DNA from 2 places in the Bacillus basilensis genome. Region 2 is predicted to be linked to the other one. Evidence: predicted binding sites of a transcription regulator. Region 2 holds the regulator's gene; the other holds the start of a gene.

Region 1 (8,608 bases), on a different contig from region 2:
TAACAAATGAAAATTTTGAAATCTATTTGGATGATAAAAAAATAACCAATGAAAATAGCTTTTTCGAAGGAAGGCTTAAAAGTAACAGGGAAATCATCTCATGGCAAAGTAGTGATGACCTGGAAATAGAGGGTGTTTTATCAACTCCTGTAGAGTTTGACGCAAATAAAAAATATCCCTTATTAGTAGTAATTCATGGTGGTCCGGCTTGGGCATCCTTTCCGATATTTTCAGACTGTTTTAATGAGAAATATCCGATTGAACAGTTTGTTGAAAAAGGCTTTATCGTTTTAGAACCAAACTACAGGGGAAGTTCTGGTTATGGTAATGAATTCTTAAAAGCAAACTATAGAAAACAGGGAATTGCTGACTATGATGATGTTGTATCTGGAGTGGATAAACTAGTTGGAAAAGGGATTGTAGATAAAGATAGAGTAGGAGTTATGGGATGGAGTAATGGGGGATATATATCGGCTTTCTGTTCTACATTTAGTAGTAGATTTAAAGCTATTTCGGTGGGGGGTGGAATTACTAATTGGAGTACCCATTATGTACATACAGATATCCCTTACTTTATTAGAATGTATCTAGGAGATACTCCATGGAATGATCTAGATATATATAAGAAAACATCACCAATGACATATATTAAATCAGCCTGTACGCCTACCTTAATTCAACATGGGGAAAAGGATGTAAGAATTCCAATTACAAATGCATATGAGCTATATGAAGGATTAAGAGATATGGAAGTTGATACAGAATTAATTATATTTAAAGGAATGGCATATAGCTCGGATCAGCCAGGAATTTATGTGGCCATTATGAAGCAGAATTTGATGTGGTTTTCACACTATATTCTTGGAGAAAGTATGAAAGATTTTTAGTACTATATAATGGATATCGGCACAGGTGTTTTTGCTGTGCAACCGAGTTAGCTTGTTGTAAACTGCGTTTAAATCATTACTGAGAAGATTTAAATGATTATAAGATTTGGAGTAAATAAGAAAGAGCCTATAATCAGGCTCTTTTTCTTATTTATATTTTAAAATTAAACTGTTACTACGCAGTTTTACTTAATTTATATGTTTCATGGTTGTTTTTACGGAAAAGTTTAGGGAAAACATAGCCATCTAATCCAATACGTCCAGCATTCTGTCCTGCAACTAAAATGAACATAGTTAAAATAAGCAGGTTTGGATTTACACTAACAGTTCCGCTTAATAAAAATGAAAGGTTCATTATGATTCCGAAAAATGCAGCTGTTTTTGTTAATCCGCCTAAAATCAAACCTAGACCTACTAAAATTTCGCCCCATTGAACTAAAAAGCTAAATAGGTCTGCATTTGGAAGAACAAAGTGTTGAAGGAAATCTGCCCACCAACCTTGCACAGCAGGGTGATCACCTGACGCCTGAGCGATAGCGCCCTTTAGAAAACCACTTGCGTCAAAGGATTGTCCGAAAACTTTACCTATCCCAGCAGCAAGCCATGCATATCCTATGTAAAGCCGTAAAAATAATAATATGAAAGCAGCACGTTTATCAGTTCTTAAAAAATTGATAACCATTGAAATCCCTCCAATATTGTATTTACAAGTTTATTATATATCCATTGTGAGAAGATTCACAATGGATATAATGTGAACAAAAATAGTGTTTTTATAAAAATAAAGAAGGCATATAACAATCATATGTTATATGCCTTTTCTATTATATATTTAGTAATTTATTTAGGTAATGTAAATTTCGCTTTTTTACCTTGTGAAATATCTTTAGCTTCTTTATTTCTCATAGGTCCTAACTCAATCTCAAAGCTTTTGTCTTTCCAAATCTTTTCATACTGCTCTTGATCTAAAATAAATACTTGCAGTAACTCTCCAGATGTTCCCGTTTTGACTGAAGCGTTATAGTCGTAATTTAGTAGCATACCTTCGTTAATTGTATATTGTGTACCATCATTCACTCTTAATGTAGAGCTTATAGGAGATAGTGAAACGTCTTGTGTATCTTTGTTATCAAGTTTGAATTGTACTGTTAATAGAACAATACCATTTTTGAAATTTGCAAAGCGCGGAGCTTCAACTGAATTTGGTGTGAATTGAGTAAATTGGTATCCATCTAATGTAACATTAACAGCGCCTAATTCTTGGCTGTTATTAATACTTGATTTCTCTTTTAACATTTTTTTATCGCCCATGTTATTAGCTGTAGCTTTATCTTGGTAGAAAGTTTTATCTGCTGCAACTTTTTCAGAGCCTTGTTTGTTTAAACTTAATGAAAAGTTTCCAGGGCTTCCGATTGGGGCATCAAATTTCCCTTTATTAGCTTGTGCGGTCGGGACATTGACTGAGACTGTTGAGAGACTAGAAATTTTTTCTAAATCATCTTTTCCGAATGGATAAGCGATATAACCAGAAATAGTTTCTCCTGCTTTTACTAAGTAATCATTCGTTGGAGCAAGCTTAGTTGGCAGTTGATCTTCTTTTGGAATTAAATCTCTATAGTTACTATATACTTTCTGTGCACCAGTAAACGATATGTCCAATGCTGGCATATAATAGATATCTTTAGCTGAACTATTTTTTACGCTATAGTTCACAAGAATAACTCCGCCCTCTGTTTGACGGTTAAATGGAATGTTAAAGTCCGTATGTAATCCATTTAATTCAACTAATGTATAACTATTCATTGATACTGAAACATCTTCAGCTTTATAGACTTGTGGTTCCTTATTTTCAAAAAGAACTTTTGTTTTCCCGCCTGTTTCTTTTTCCATGTAGGAAATCAGTTTAGAATAATCGCTGGAGCTAGTAGCGATATTTTCCGTCTTTTTATCTTCAGTTTTCTTGTCTTCGGATTTTTTTTCTTCAGGTTTATTTTCTTTCGTTGTATCCGTTTTTTCTGTTTTGTTTTCTTTTTGTTCTTTATTTGTCGTATCGCTTTGACCACAGCCAGTTATTACAAAAGCTGCTACGATTACTACAGAAAATAAAGAAAGTAATTTTTTTGACATGTTTCTTCCCCCTATTTGTTTAAAACTAAATTCTCACATTAGCCCCACGTTTTATTATAAGAAGGCTAGTCAATATTTACCAGCATTTTTTTCTGATTATTTCCATTATTTAAATATTATAATATAGTAAAATTGATAGGAATTTGGCATGAAATAGTGACTTTTATTTTTTTATCATTTGAAGTATTACATCATATTGGTATGATAGAAATAGAGATATATGGAAAGGAGACAAGGACTCAATATATGGATGAATTTGTAATGATTAGAAATTAGATAGATAAATTTTTCTCTCATAAGTGAGGGTTTATTTAGCTATCTATAAATCATGCAAGGACTGCATATTTGGCTTGTACATCCCTTTTGTAAGGATAGATACGTATGTGGGGAAATTTATATCTCTTATATAAAATATGCATCCTTTAAAATTGGAGGAGTATATGATGAATCAATTAAAAAATAAAGTAGTGGTTGTTACAGGTGTAAGTCGTTTAGATGGTATAGGCGCAGCGATTTGTAAAGAATTAGCTGAAGCGGGATACGATATATTTTTTACATATTGGACAGCTTACGATAAAGAGATGCCTTGGGGCGTTGATCAAAGTGAACAAATACAATTAAAAGAAGAGTTGCTAAAAAACGGTGTGAAAGTATCGAGTATGGAGTTAGATTTAACTCAGAATGATGCACCGAAAGAGCTTATAAATAAAGTTACTGAACAACTAGGGTACCCTCATATATTAATTAATAATGCAGCGTATTCTACGAATAATGATTTCTCTAATTTGACTGCTGAAGATTTGGATAAGCATTACATGGTAAATGTTCGTGCTACAACATTGTTAAGTAGTCAATTTGCCCGAGGATTTGATAAGAAATCTGGTGGTAGAATTGTGAATATGACTTCGGGGCAATTTCAAGGGCCTATGGCAGGAGAACTGGCGTATGCAACAACGAAGGGAGCTATTGATGCTCTTACTAGTACGTTATCGGCGGAAGTGGCTCATTTAGGAATAACAGTGAATGCAATTAATCCAGGGCCAACTAACACAGGATGGATGAATGAAGAGATAAAGCAAGGATTAAAACCAATGTTTCCTTTTGGCAGAATTGGTGAGCCAAAGGATGCAGCAAGGCTCATTAAGTTTTTAGTAAGTGAAGAAGCAGAATGGATTACGGGGCAAGTTATTCATTCAGAAGGTGGATTCAAAAGATAAAAAGAAGGTATCTCATTTTGGTGAGATACCTTCTTTTTTAATCTTTCTTCAATCTTCGTGCGACACCATTTCCTAAAGACTGTAATCCTTGAACGAGGATAATTAAAATAAACACGGTTGCATACATTACTTCAGGTTCATAGCGTAAATGTCCGAAGCGATATGCTAAGTCCCCTAGCCCGCCAGCACCTACAAGACCAGCCATTGCTGTTGCGCCAATTAAGCCGATCGTTGCAATTGTTAATCCAAGTACAAGGGAGGGACGCGCTTCTTTCACCATGACGTGCCAAATGATTTTTATAGTAGAGACTCCCATTGCTTGATATGCTTCAATCACACCACGGTCTACTTCTAATAAAGCCGTTTCCATTAAACGTGCAATATAAGGAGCTGTAAATACGACAAGTGGTACAATCACACCTTGCACACCAATAGAGGTCCCCATTAGAAACTTTGTAAAAGGTAAAATAAAGAATAATAGAATGATAAATGGAAGAGAACGAATGATATTAATAATTGTATTTAGAATAGGATAGATGATTTTATTTTCGCGCTGTCCACCAGGTCTTGTTAAAACAAGTGTGACGCCAAGTGGTAACGCAATAAGGATAGAAATTAACAGCGAAATAGATGTCATTTGAAATGTTTGAATGGTTGATTCCCATATGACTTTACCCCATTCATCCAAAAAGGACTTGTTTCCCATAGTCTGTTCTACCTCCTTCTACGATGATTCCTTGCTCTTGTAAAAACGATAAAGCACGGTGAATTTCATTTTGTTCACCTTGCATATGAACGACAAGTTTCCCGTATGCCTCGTTTTTTAATTGCGTAATATTACCGGATAAAATATTCGGATATACTTGGAAACGTTTTGTGGCAACAGCTAAAGCAGGTTCCCCTGAAGTAGTGCCAATAAATGAAAGGCTTACGATTTCCCCGGTACTTTGTAGCTCTTTTTGTACCTCTTCTGGAATTTTCGCTGCAAAGGCACTATTTACAAATTTCTTTGTTGTTACATGTTGTGGGTTTGTGAAAATATCCTTCACAGTCCCGCTTTCGACTACAGCCCCTTGTTCCATAACAGCAACCTGGTCGCATATACGCTGGATAACGTTCATTTCATGTGTAATGAGTAAAATCGTAATTCCGATTTCTTCGTTGATTTTTAATAACAAATCAAGAATAGAATCAGTTGTTTCTGGATCTAAAGCACTTGTCGCTTCATCACTTAATAACACTTCCGGTTCATGTGATAGTGCACGAGCGATGGCCACACGTTGTTTCTGACCACCAGAAAGCTCACTTGGATAGGCGTCTTTTCGATTGAAAAGATCGACAATACGTAAATACTTTTCCACCCTTTTTTCAATTTCTACTTTCGGAATGCCAGCAAGGCGTAAAGGTAGTGCGATATTTTCATAGACGGTAACGGTTTTAAGTAAATTGAACCCTTGAAAAATCATTCCGATTTTTTGTCGCGCTTTTGCTAGTTTTTTTGTCGACAGTGTTGTTAAATCTTGCTCGTTTACAATGATGTTTCCTGTCGTTGGTTTTTCTAATAAATTTACACAGCGAATTAATGTGCTTTTACCAGCGCCGCTATATCCAATGATTCCAAATACCTCACCTTTTTTTACTTGAAGGGAAGTAGGTTTAAGAGCTTCCACATTCCCTTTTTTTGTTGTAAATACTTTGGATACATTTTTCAATTCAATCATTATCCTCAGCTCCTACCAAGACGGTAAAACAGAACCATCAAATTTTTTCTCGATAAATTCTTTTACTTCTTTAGATTGATAAGCCTTCTTTAATTTATTTACAACAGCATCATCTTTATTTTCAGTACGAACAACGACCCAGTTCACATATGGTGAATCTTTTCCTTCACGGAAAATAGAATCTTTCGCAGGGCTTAATTTTGCACCTAATGCAAAGTTTGTATTAATTGCAGCTGCTTTCACTTCACTTAGTTGTGTTGGCAATTGAGATGCCTCTAATTCAACGATTTTTAATTTTTTTGGATTTTCAATTACATCTTTTGCAGTCGCTTTTTCTGTAGCTTTTGGATCCACTTTTAAAACCCCTGCTTTTTCAAATAGCTTTAAAGCGCGAAGTTCATTCGTTGGGTCATTTGGTACAGCAATTGCATCGCCCTCTTTTAAGTCTTTTACATCTTTTATATCTTTAGAATATACGCCCATAGGGAATGTTACAGTTGAAAATACTTCAGTTAATTTCATATTGCGTTCAGATTTAAATACGTCTAAATATGATTTCGTTTGATAGCTATTTACATCGAGACTTTTTTCATCTAAAGATACGTTTGGTGCTACATAATCATTAAATACTTTTATATCGATTTCGAGTCCGTCTTTCACTGCCACTTCTTTTACCTTTTCAAAAATTTGTTCATGCGGTCCACCTGTTACGCCGACAGTAATCTTTTTCTCATCTAACGCTTTTACCTCTTTATCTGAACCCCCGCTACATGCGCCTAATAATAGTACCGCTCCACTTACAATGCTCAATAATACCTTTTTCATCTATAATTCCCCCTTAATATACGTTTCAAAATAAAAAGCACCTCTCAAAATAAGAGAGGTGCCGAATAGACAAAATAGGTTCCTCTCTTATCTTCCAAAACGAAAACTCGTTTTGCAGGAATTAGCACCTTAGCTTATACGTCATAAGCTCGGTTGCCGGGCATCATCGGGCCAGTCCCTCCGCCACTCTTGATAAGAGTATGTGTATGTAGTTTTTTAATATGGTACTAATAGTAAATCTTACAAAAAGAATTGTCAACGTTATTTTCTGAATATATTTTATTTTAAGGTAATCGAGACATTCCCTTTTTTATGCCCTTTTTCTACATATATATGAGCTTCAGCAATTTCTTCTAATCGGTAAGTTCTATCAATAACGGGTTTTAAATTTTCTGTTTCAGTTAGTTTTTTTAGTAGAAACATATCTTCTTTACTGACCTTTGCCATCATGCCATTAACAGAGACATATACACCAGTAGGCGTTAATGCTTTTTTTCCAAGGGATCTATTATGTTTTCCAACAGCATCAAATATAATATCATAGTATTCCCCTTGCTTAGTAAAATCTTCTTTTGTATAATCGATTACTTTATCAGCTCCTAAAGATTGCACTAGTTCAAAATTTGAATGACTACAAACAGCTGTAACGATTGCGCCGAAATATTTAGCAAGTTGTACGGCAGCTGTTCCTACTGATCCAGATGCACCATATATTAGCACTTGTTGCCCCCTTTTTATACGGGCCTTTCTTAGGAAGTGTAGTGCCGAAGTTCCGCCAAAGGGAATAACTGCTGCTTCCTCATACGTCACATTGGTAGGCTTTAATGTTATTAATCCACTTTCATGTACACATGTATATTCTGCATAACCACCGACATTAAGCTCTGTTAATGCAAAAATTTGATCTCCTTTTTTAAATTGAGTTACATCTGTTCCTATTTCTTCGATTTCACCGGATAACTCTACACCGAGTATAGGCTTTCTCGGTTTTCTAAAACCTAATATGATCCGCATAGGAATCCAAAATAAGAGAGGGCTATTAAAGCCGCGTATTCTACAATCTCCAGTCGTTACACTTGTTGCGTGAATCTTGACTAATACCTCATTCTTTTTAGGGATAGGTTTCTCTGCATCTTGAAGTTTGAGAACATTGGGCGGTCCATACTTTGTGCAAATTATTGCTTTCATAATGACCTCCTGAAATGAGTTGTTGTTATTTACATCATATTTAACTAATTCTTTAAAAATGTTGCTATGAGAGTAATAAAGTTAAATAGGGAGATTAAAAATTATATAGATTTCAGAGGGAAACAGATGATATCCTTTTGGAAAGGAGGGGTAATTATGAAAAAACTTATTTTAACTTCTAGTTTAGTCCTTGCAGTTATGTTAGGTGCAGGATGTAGTAATGAGAAAACAGCAAAGACAGATGAACCGAAAAAAGAATCAGTTCAAAAAGAAAAGGAATTAACGGCGAAGGATGTTTTCACGAAAACGAACGAAGCTTTTAAAAATGAAGAACATGTAACGATGACATATGATGTAGGGATAAAAGCTGAGGGAACAGAGATGGATATATTAAAGGCTAAGATGCAATTAGAGCCAAAGACAAAGAATTCTCGTTCTGAAATGAATGTTTCTGGTACGGATATTGTAGTATATACTGTGGATGGTAAAGTTGCAGGTCAGGTGAAAAATCCTGCTACAGGAGAAGTTATATCTGTACCAGAGGAGCAATTAAATGCTGGTGGGATGAAAGCAACTCAAGATATTATAGATAATTTAGAGGTGCCAGCAGTAGTGTTAGATAAAATGAAGATGGAGAAAAGCG
Region 2 (8,608 bases):
AGGAATTACGGTAGTAGAATGGGCTCATTTAATAGAAGCATATTTACCAAATGAAAAGTTACAAATTAGTTTATTCCATGCTGGAGATGACACAAGAAAAATTGTGCTCGAGCCAATTGGAGACCGATATATTAGATTATGTGAGGAGCTATTACAAGATGAAAGTACTAGCAATTGATACTTCAAATTACGTAATGGGCGTATCCCTTATTGAGGAAGGAAATGTAATTGGGGAAATCATTACGAATTTAACAAAAAACCATTCTGTACGTCTTATGCCAGCTGTAGAACAACTGTTAAAAGAATGCGGTGTAAAGCCGAAAGAATTAACTAAAATTGTTGTAGCAGCTGGACCAGGATCGTATACAGGTGTTCGCATAGGTGTGACAGCTGCGAAAACATTAGCTTGGTCACTTCAAATACCAATTGTAGGTGTATCAAGTTTAGAAGTAGTAGCTGCAAATGGTGCTAATTTTAATGGACTAATCTGTCCTTTATTCGACGGAAGACGTGGACAAATTTATACTGGCTTATATACATATGAAGGAGAGAATTTAGCTTCTATAGAAGAAGACCGAATCATCCTTATTGTAGATTGGTTGCAAATGTTACAAGATAAAGGAAAGCCTGTTCTATTTATTGGTAACGATGTTAAACTGCACAAAGAAACAATTATCGAACATTTAGGCGATCAAGCTGTATTTGCTCCTTTCACTAAAAATAACCCAAGACCAAGTGAGTTAGCGTTCTTAGGATTACAAAAAGAAGAACAAGATGTACATTCATTTGTTCCTAGTTATCTTCGTTTAGCTGAAGCTGAAACAAAGTGGTTAGAAAGTCAAAACAAGTAGGAGCTTGCAGAAGATGGATATGATATTTAGAAAGATGGAATTCGATGATATTGCTCAAATTGTAGCTATTGAAGTAGCATCTTTTTCAACTCCTTGGACTGCAGATGCCTTTCACCGTGAGTTAACGATGAATGAACATGCACATTATGTTGTGCTAGAAAAAGATGGTCGTGTAATTGGGTATTGTGGATTGTGGATAATTATTGATGAATCACATATAACAAATATAGCCATTTTACCAGAATACAGAGGTCAGAAGCTAGGAGATGCTTTATTGAAAGAAGCTATTTCCGAAGCGAAAGCTCTAGGAGTAAAAACGATGACACTTGAAGTACGTGTATCAAATGAAGTAGCAAAACAGTTATACAGAAAATACGGATTTCAAAATGGTGGAATTCGTAAACGATACTATGCAGACAATCAGGAAGATGGTCTCGTAATGTGGGTGAATATATAATGGAAAAAAATACGATTATACTTGGTATTGAAACAAGTTGTGATGAAACAGCAGTAGCGGTTGTTAAAAATGGAACGGAAATTATTGCGAATGTCGTTGCATCACAAATTGAAAGTCATAAACGTTTTGGTGGAGTTGTACCAGAGATTGCATCTCGTCATCATGTAGAAGAAATTACAGTTGTGTTAGAAGAAGCATTAAAAGAAGCAAATATTACATTTGATGATATTGATGCAATTGCTGTAACAGAAGGGCCTGGTTTAGTAGGAGCGCTTTTAATAGGGGTAAATGCAGCGAAAGCAGTAGCTTTTGCACATGATATTCCTCTAGTTGGTGTTCATCATATCGCTGGTCACATTTACGCAAACCGTTTAGTAAAAGAAGTTCAGTTCCCACTACTATCACTTGTTGTATCTGGTGGACATACAGAGCTTGTTTATATGAAAGAGCATGGTTCATTTGAAGTAATTGGTGAAACAAGAGATGATGCAGCTGGAGAGGCATATGATAAAGTAGCTCGTACGTTATCCATGCCATATCCAGGGGGGCCTCATATTGATCGCCTTGCACACGAAGGAGAACCAACAATCGATTTGCCTCGTGCATGGCTAGAACCGGATTCGTATGATTTCAGCTTTAGTGGATTGAAATCAGCAGTTATCAACACTGTGCATAACGCAAAACAACGAGGAATCGAAATTGCACCGGAAGATTTAGCAGCAAGTTTCCAAGAGAGTGTAATAGATGTGCTGGTAACGAAAGCATCTCGTGCAGCAGAAGCGTATAATGTAAAACAACTGCTTCTCGCTGGTGGAGTTGCTGCGAATAAAGGACTTCGCACACGTTTGGAGGCAGAATTTGCGCCAAAAGAAAATATTGAGCTAATTATTCCTCCGTTATCTTTATGCACAGATAATGCAGCGATGATTGCAGCGGCAGGTACGATTGCATATGAACAAGGAAAACGTGCTACATTAGCTTTAAATGCAAATCCAGGATTAGATATTGAAGCATAGTTATACACAAAATTAACCACAGCTTGTGGATAAAAGCCATATTATCTGTTGATAATGTGGCTTTTACTGTGTATATAAAATGTTAATAACTTTTTTGGTGATTGTGGATAATGTGGAAAAGTTATTTCTGTGTTTATATATTAAAGGTGGATATGTGCATAACGTTGTGGATAAATCAAACGAAGTCTGACCTTTGAATGTATCCTTTTTCGGGAAATAAAATAATGGTGAATATCTGAAAAGATATTTCGAGATAATCTTCTTTTAATTTGCGAATTGCTACAGATGTCAAACTTTGTCGGTAAATCGATACTTGGTGTCGAATCGTTGATATAGTTCCAGTTACGATGGACATATTCAAAAAACGTTCATGTACGATGACGTTGCTTCGCTCTAGAAAACAAAAAGGATGTCACATAGTCAAAAATCCCGACTTATGAGACATCCTCCTTATTCATACTCTTATAAATGCAATTCTTCCCATTCTGCCATACAAGCATCGAGTTGCTCTTGTAGTGTTTGTTTTTTTGTTGTAATTTCACTAGCCTTTTCATAATCTGCATATATTTCTGGTAAGCAAAGTTGATCTTCTAACGTAGCAATTTCTTCTTCGAATACTACAATGTTTTGTTCTAGCTCCTCAATTTTTCGAGTACGTTGACGCTCTAATTTTTTGCGCTCTTTTTCTTCGAGATAATTTAATTTTTCTTGTGCAACTGTCTTTTGAACCGGTGCTTCATCTTCTTGCTCTAATTCCGCACGTTCGATCATCTCATTTTTCTTTGCAACGTAGTAATCGTAATCCCCTAAATACTCCTGTGCACCTTCTGTTGATAACTCAACAACGGTTGTCGTTACACGATTAATAAAGTAGCGGTCATGTGAGACAAATAAAAGAGTACCTGGATAATCAATTAAAGCATTCTCCAAAATCTCTTTACTATTTAAATCAAGATGGTTCGTAGGTTCATCGAGAATTAATAAATTTGATTTTTGCATCATAAGTTTTGCAAGAGCTAACCGAGCTTTTTGTCCACCACTCAGAGAAGATACTGGTTTTAGTACATCATCCCCTGTGAATAAGAAGTTACCTAGTATCGTGCGAATTTCCTTTTCAGGTTGCAGAGGATATTCATCCCATAATTCATTTAATACGCGCTTAGAAGATGTTAAGTTAGCTTGTTCCTGATCATAATAGCCAACAGATACATTGGATCCGAAAGAAACATCACCATTTAATAGGGGTAACTTATTCACAAGTGATTTTAATAATGTGGATTTTCCAATTCCGTTTGGACCAACTAAAGCAACACTATCCCCGCGAGTTAAGCGCATTGTTACATGTTCAATAATCGGATCCTCATCATATCCGATGGTTGCATCCTTTACTTGTAAAACGTCATTTCCACTTTGTTTTTCAATATCGAAGTGGAAGGAAGCTGACTTAGAATCACCTAATGGTCTTGTTAATAATTCCATTCGGTCTAATTGTTTACGACGGCTTTGCGCACGTTTTGTCGTAGATGCACGAGCTATATTTTTTTGAACGAAGTCTTCCAGCTTAGCGATTTCATCTTGTTGTTTTTCATAACGTTTCATTTCCTGCTCGTATAGTGCTGATTTTAAGTCTAAATATTTACTGTAGTTACCAACAAATCGTCTACTTTCTTTATTCGAAATTTCATATACTTGTGTAACGAGTTTATCTAAGAAATAACGGTCATGGGAAACGATTAGTATTGCGCCAGGATAACCTTGTAAATATTGTTCAAGCCATGTTAATGTTTCGATGTCTAAATGGTTTGTAGGCTCGTCCAAAATAAGTAGGTCTGGTTTCGTTAATAATAATTTACCGAGAGCTAATCGTGTTTTTTGTCCACCGCTTAATGTGGAAATCGTCGTCTGGTGCGTTTCAACTGGGAAGCCAAGACCACTTAAAATCGAACGGATATCTGCTTCATATTGGTAGCCACCTTGGTCTTTATAATCTAATTGCAATTGGTCATAATCAGCTAATAATCTTTCATATGTAGCCTCGTTTGAAAAGTTTTCTTCTTTTCCCATCTCTTGCTCTAGCCTTCGAAGCTTTGTCTCCATTTGTTGCAAGTGTGTAAAGACGGTTAACATTTCATCCCAAATTGTTAAAGACGTTTCTAACCCGGTATTTTGGGCTAAATATCCGATTGAGACATCTTTCGGTTTTATAATTTCGCCACCATCATGAGATAGCTCACCAGCTATTATTTTTAATAATGTAGATTTTCCGGCTCCATTTCGTCCGACTAATGCGATACGATCCTTCGTTTGAACTTCCAATTTTATGTTTGCAAGAATCGTTTCTGCACCGTATAATTTCGAAAGCGCGTTTACTTGTAATAAAATCAATGTTTTCACCTCAAATAATTTCTTAACTTTGCCATGTTTATATTTCTCAATCATACTAAAAATAGTGTATAGTTTAAAATACAGAGAGAATACTTCTTCTTTCTATTATACAAGGAATTTAATAAGTGCTAAACTTCTGTATTTGATTAAAGCATATGAATAAAGATAGGGAGAGAGGAGAGGTTATATGGAGCAGCAGAAAATTCCACAAGCCACTGCTAAGAGATTGCCTCTATACTATCGATTTATCCAAAACTTATCTCTGTCTGGTAAGCAACGTGTTTCATCAGCCGAATTAAGTGAAGCGGTAAAGGTTGATTCCGCAACAATTCGAAGAGATTTCTCATACTTTGGAGCGTTAGGGAAAAAAGGATATGGATATAACGTAAATTATTTATTATCATTTTTCCGTGAAACACTCGACCAAGATGATATAACACGTGTAGCGCTTATTGGAGTAGGTAATTTAGGGACCGCTTTCTTACATTATAATTTCACGAAAAACAATAATACAAAAATTGAAATGGCGTTTGATGTTAGTGAAGAGAAAGTTGGAACAGAAATCGGAGGCATTCCTGTATATCACTTAGATGAATTAGAAGAACGTTTATCAACTGATATACAAGTGGCAATATTAACAGTACCCGCTACAGTAGCGCAATCTGTAGCCGATAGATTGGCAGAAACAAATGTGCATGGTATTTTGAATTTCACACCAGCACGCTTAAATGTGTCAGACAATATAAGAATTCATCATATTGATTTAGCAGTGGAGTTACAAACACTTGTTTACTTTTTGAAAAATTATCCACAATAAAACGCAGAGGAAGCGACCTCTGCGTTTTATTATTGTTTTTTCTTTGTGAATTTAACTAAGATAAGGCGAAGTGCCAAATTAAAATCAATCGTTGCCATAACTGCAAATAGTATTGTCCACATATTCCAGATTGTATCTGTTACGTTCGTAATGGCGAAGCGTGTAAAGATACATCCTAGAAGGAAGTACAATGCAGCCATGAACAATGGTGAGTTTCTCATACTAAAAATCCTCCGATAAAGCCTTGCATTTTTTCAGCTTCTTTAATCATTTCTTGAATTTGTTCGTTACTTACTAAAACTTGAGCAACTGCAACTAATGTATTCATTGCAACATGAGCGGCAATTGGAACGATAATACGTTTCGTTTTTACATATAAGAAGGCGAATACGAGCCCCATAGCGGTGTATACCAATAAGTGAGTAAAATCAAAATGAATCGCCGCAAATACAAGGGAACTAATGATAGCGGCAATAAAGAAGTTAAACTTCTTATAAAGTGTACCAAATAAAATTTTTCTAAATACGATTTCTTCTAAAATAGGTCCGATTATAGAAATAACGATAAGGAACCAAGGTGTCGTTCTTGCGATATCCATAAGTCTCGCTGTATTTTCAGATCCAGGTTTAATACCTAATACATACATTTCGATCATGCCAGCAATACTTTGCGAGAAAAATGCTAAGAAGAACCCGATAAAAATCCAACCAATCGTAGCTGGAACAGTAGAACGCATCTTATCTAAATGTCTGTCGCAAATATCTGTTCTAAGTAACCAAAGTACGATACATAATGCAATAAAGAAGCTAATGATCGCCCAGTGACCAGTTATGAGTTGAAATTTCTCTTCCCTAGTAAATCCCCTGTTATCATAAAGTCCAGTTTTCAGAAGAAGTGGTAATCCAGCAATTGATGATAACTGCATTAAAATGTATGTAACGATAACCCACCAATATTGTTTTTTCAAATGGTTTAACCATCCTTTCTAACTCTAGTGTATGAGATAAGGTAGGATAACATGTAAATATGCTACCTACGATATAAACCTTACTTAAATTATGTTTTTTTTGTAAATCCTTATTTGAAATTATAATAGAAGACAGGAGAAAGTTGTGTGTGTAGCGAAAACAACTTAGGGTGTCCTTTCATATTGTAACATACGAGTAGTGGAAACAACGATTCATATAGTAAAGGTAGAAGAAGAGGAACTCTATATAGAAAAGTTTATAGCGTAATTTGCGAAAAAATTATGATTTTTTTACTTGCAAAAGAAATTGAGATTATTTATTATTATAAGTGTGTTAGCACTCGGGTGACTTGAGTGCTAATAAATAAAATTTACATAACAAAATGAGGAGGTTATTGTTCATGCTAAAGCCATTAGGTGATCGCGTTGTAATTGAGCTTGTTCAAGCGGAAGAAAAAACAGCAAGTGGTATTGTATTACCAGACACAGCAAAAGAAAAACCACAAGAGGGTAAAGTTATTGCAGTAGGTACTGGTCGAGTGCTTGAAAATGGTGAGCGTGTTGCTTTAGAGGTAGCAGCAGGTGATCTTATCATCTTCTCAAAATATGCAGGTACTGAAGTGAAATATGAAGGTACAGACTACTTGATTTTACGTGAAAGTGACATTTTAGCAGTTATCGGTTAATTATATAAATCTTAAAAAATCCAAGGGGGTCAATTATTATGGCAAAAGATATTAAATTTAGTGAAGAAGCACGTCGTTCGATGCTTCGCGGTGTCGACACTCTTGCAAACGCAGTAAAAGTAACACTTGGACCAAAAGGTCGTAACGTTGTACTTGAGAAAAAATTTGGTTCACCACTTATTACAAATGATGGTGTAACAATCGCAAAAGAAATTGAATTAGAAGATGCATTCGAAAACATGGGTGCGAAATTAGTAGCAGAAGTTGCTAGCAAAACAAATGATGTAGCTGGTGACGGAACAACAACTGCAACTGTATTAGCACAAGCTATGATTCGTGAAGGTCTTAAAAACGTAACAGCTGGTGCGAACCCAATGGGTCTTCGTAAAGGTATCGAAAAAGCTGTAGTTGCTGCAGTAGAAGAATTAAAAACGATTTCTAAACCAATCGAAGGTAAATCTTCAATCGCACAAGTAGCTGCTATTTCTGCGGCTGACGAAGAAGTAGGTCAATTAATCGCTGAAGCAATGGAGCGCGTTGGTAACGACGGCGTTATTACTTTAGAAGAATCTAAAGGTTTCACAACAGAATTAGACGTAGTAGAAGGTATGCAATTTGATCGTGGATATGCATCTCCTTACATGATTACTGATTCTGACAAAATGGAAGCAGTTCTTGATAACCCATACATCTTAATCACTGATAAAAAGATTTCTAACATTCAAGAAATCTTACCAGTATTAGAGCAAGTGGTACAACAAGGTAAACCACTTCTTATCATTGCTGAAGATGTAGAAGGCGAAGCGTTAGCTACATTAGTAGTGAACAAACTTCGTGGTACATTCAATGTAGTAGCTGTTAAAGCTCCTGGATTTGGTGACCGTCGTAAAGCAATGCTAGAAGATATCGCAATCTTAACTGGTGGCGAAGTAATCACTGAAGAATTAGGTCGTGACTTAAAATCTGCTACAGTTGAATCTTTAGGACGCGCTGGTAAAGTTGTTGTAACGAAAGAAAACACAACTGTAGTTGAAGGTATTGGAAATTCACAACAAATCGAAGCTCGCATTGGTCAAATCCGTGCGCAATTAGAAGAAACAACTTCTGAATTCGATCGTGAAAAATTACAAGAGCGTCTTGCAAAACTTGCAGGTGGCGTAGCAGTAATTAAAGTAGGTGCAGCAACTGAAACTGAGTTAAAAGAGCGCAAACTTCGTATTGAAGATGCACTTAACTCAACTCGTGCAGCAGTAGAAGAAGGTATCGTTGCAGGTGGTGGTACTTCACTTATGAATGTATACACGAAAGTTGCTGCTATCGTAGCTGAAGGCGACGAAGCTACAGGTATCAACATCGTACTTCGCGCACTAGAAGAGCCAGTTCGTCAAATCGCAATCAACGCTGGTCTAGAAGGATCTGTAGTTGTAGA

The links. The regulator Rex, encoded in region 2, represses fermentation and respiration genes when NADH is low (regulators of the CRP and FNR family bind a similar motif). The targets are predictions, from matches to a motif close to TTGTGAAATATTTCACAA.
Region 1: ACQVV1_RS15535 (DoxX family membrane protein) is a predicted target of Rex. The motif match lies at 1,614-1,631, and genes of this name have one in related genera.

What each region holds. Positions count from the first base shown of each region.
Region 1 is NZ_JBNTQO010000006.1:272,887-281,494, reverse strand. Features, by position in the region: gene ACQVV1_RS15540 (S9 family peptidase) at 1-887, shown strand, start outside; gene ACQVV1_RS15535 (DoxX family membrane protein) at 1,063-1,569, opposite strand; gene ACQVV1_RS15530 (DUF5068 domain-containing protein) at 1,728-3,014, opposite strand; gene ACQVV1_RS15525 (SDR family oxidoreductase) at 3,455-4,231, shown strand; gene ACQVV1_RS15520 (methionine ABC transporter permease) at 4,269-4,937, opposite strand; gene ACQVV1_RS15515 (methionine ABC transporter ATP-binding protein) at 4,912-5,952, opposite strand; gene ACQVV1_RS15510 (MetQ/NlpA family ABC transporter substrate-binding protein) at 5,965-6,777, opposite strand; SAM riboswitch class I at 6,862-6,976, opposite strand; gene ACQVV1_RS15505 (NAD(P)-dependent alcohol dehydrogenase) at 7,057-7,965, opposite strand; gene ACQVV1_RS15500 (hypothetical protein) at 8,122-8,608, shown strand, end outside.
Region 2 is NZ_JBNTQO010000035.1:6,518-15,125, reverse strand. Features, by position in the region: gene tsaE (tRNA (adenosine(37)-N6)-threonylcarbamoyltransferase complex ATPase subunit type 1 TsaE) at 1-178, shown strand, start outside; gene tsaB (tRNA (adenosine(37)-N6)-threonylcarbamoyltransferase complex dimerization subunit type 1 TsaB) at 159-851, shown strand; gene rimI (ribosomal protein S18-alanine N-acetyltransferase) at 865-1,308, shown strand; gene tsaD (tRNA (adenosine(37)-N6)-threonylcarbamoyltransferase complex transferase subunit TsaD) at 1,308-2,324, shown strand; gene ACQVV1_RS29170 (ABC-F family ATP-binding cassette domain-containing protein) at 2,787-4,709, opposite strand; gene ACQVV1_RS29165 (redox-sensing transcriptional repressor Rex) at 4,897-5,526, shown strand; gene ACQVV1_RS29160 (YdiK family protein) at 5,556-5,747, opposite strand; gene ACQVV1_RS29155 (CPBP family intramembrane glutamic endopeptidase) at 5,744-6,493, opposite strand; gene groES (co-chaperone GroES) at 6,895-7,179, shown strand; gene groL (chaperonin GroEL) at 7,218-8,608, shown strand, end outside.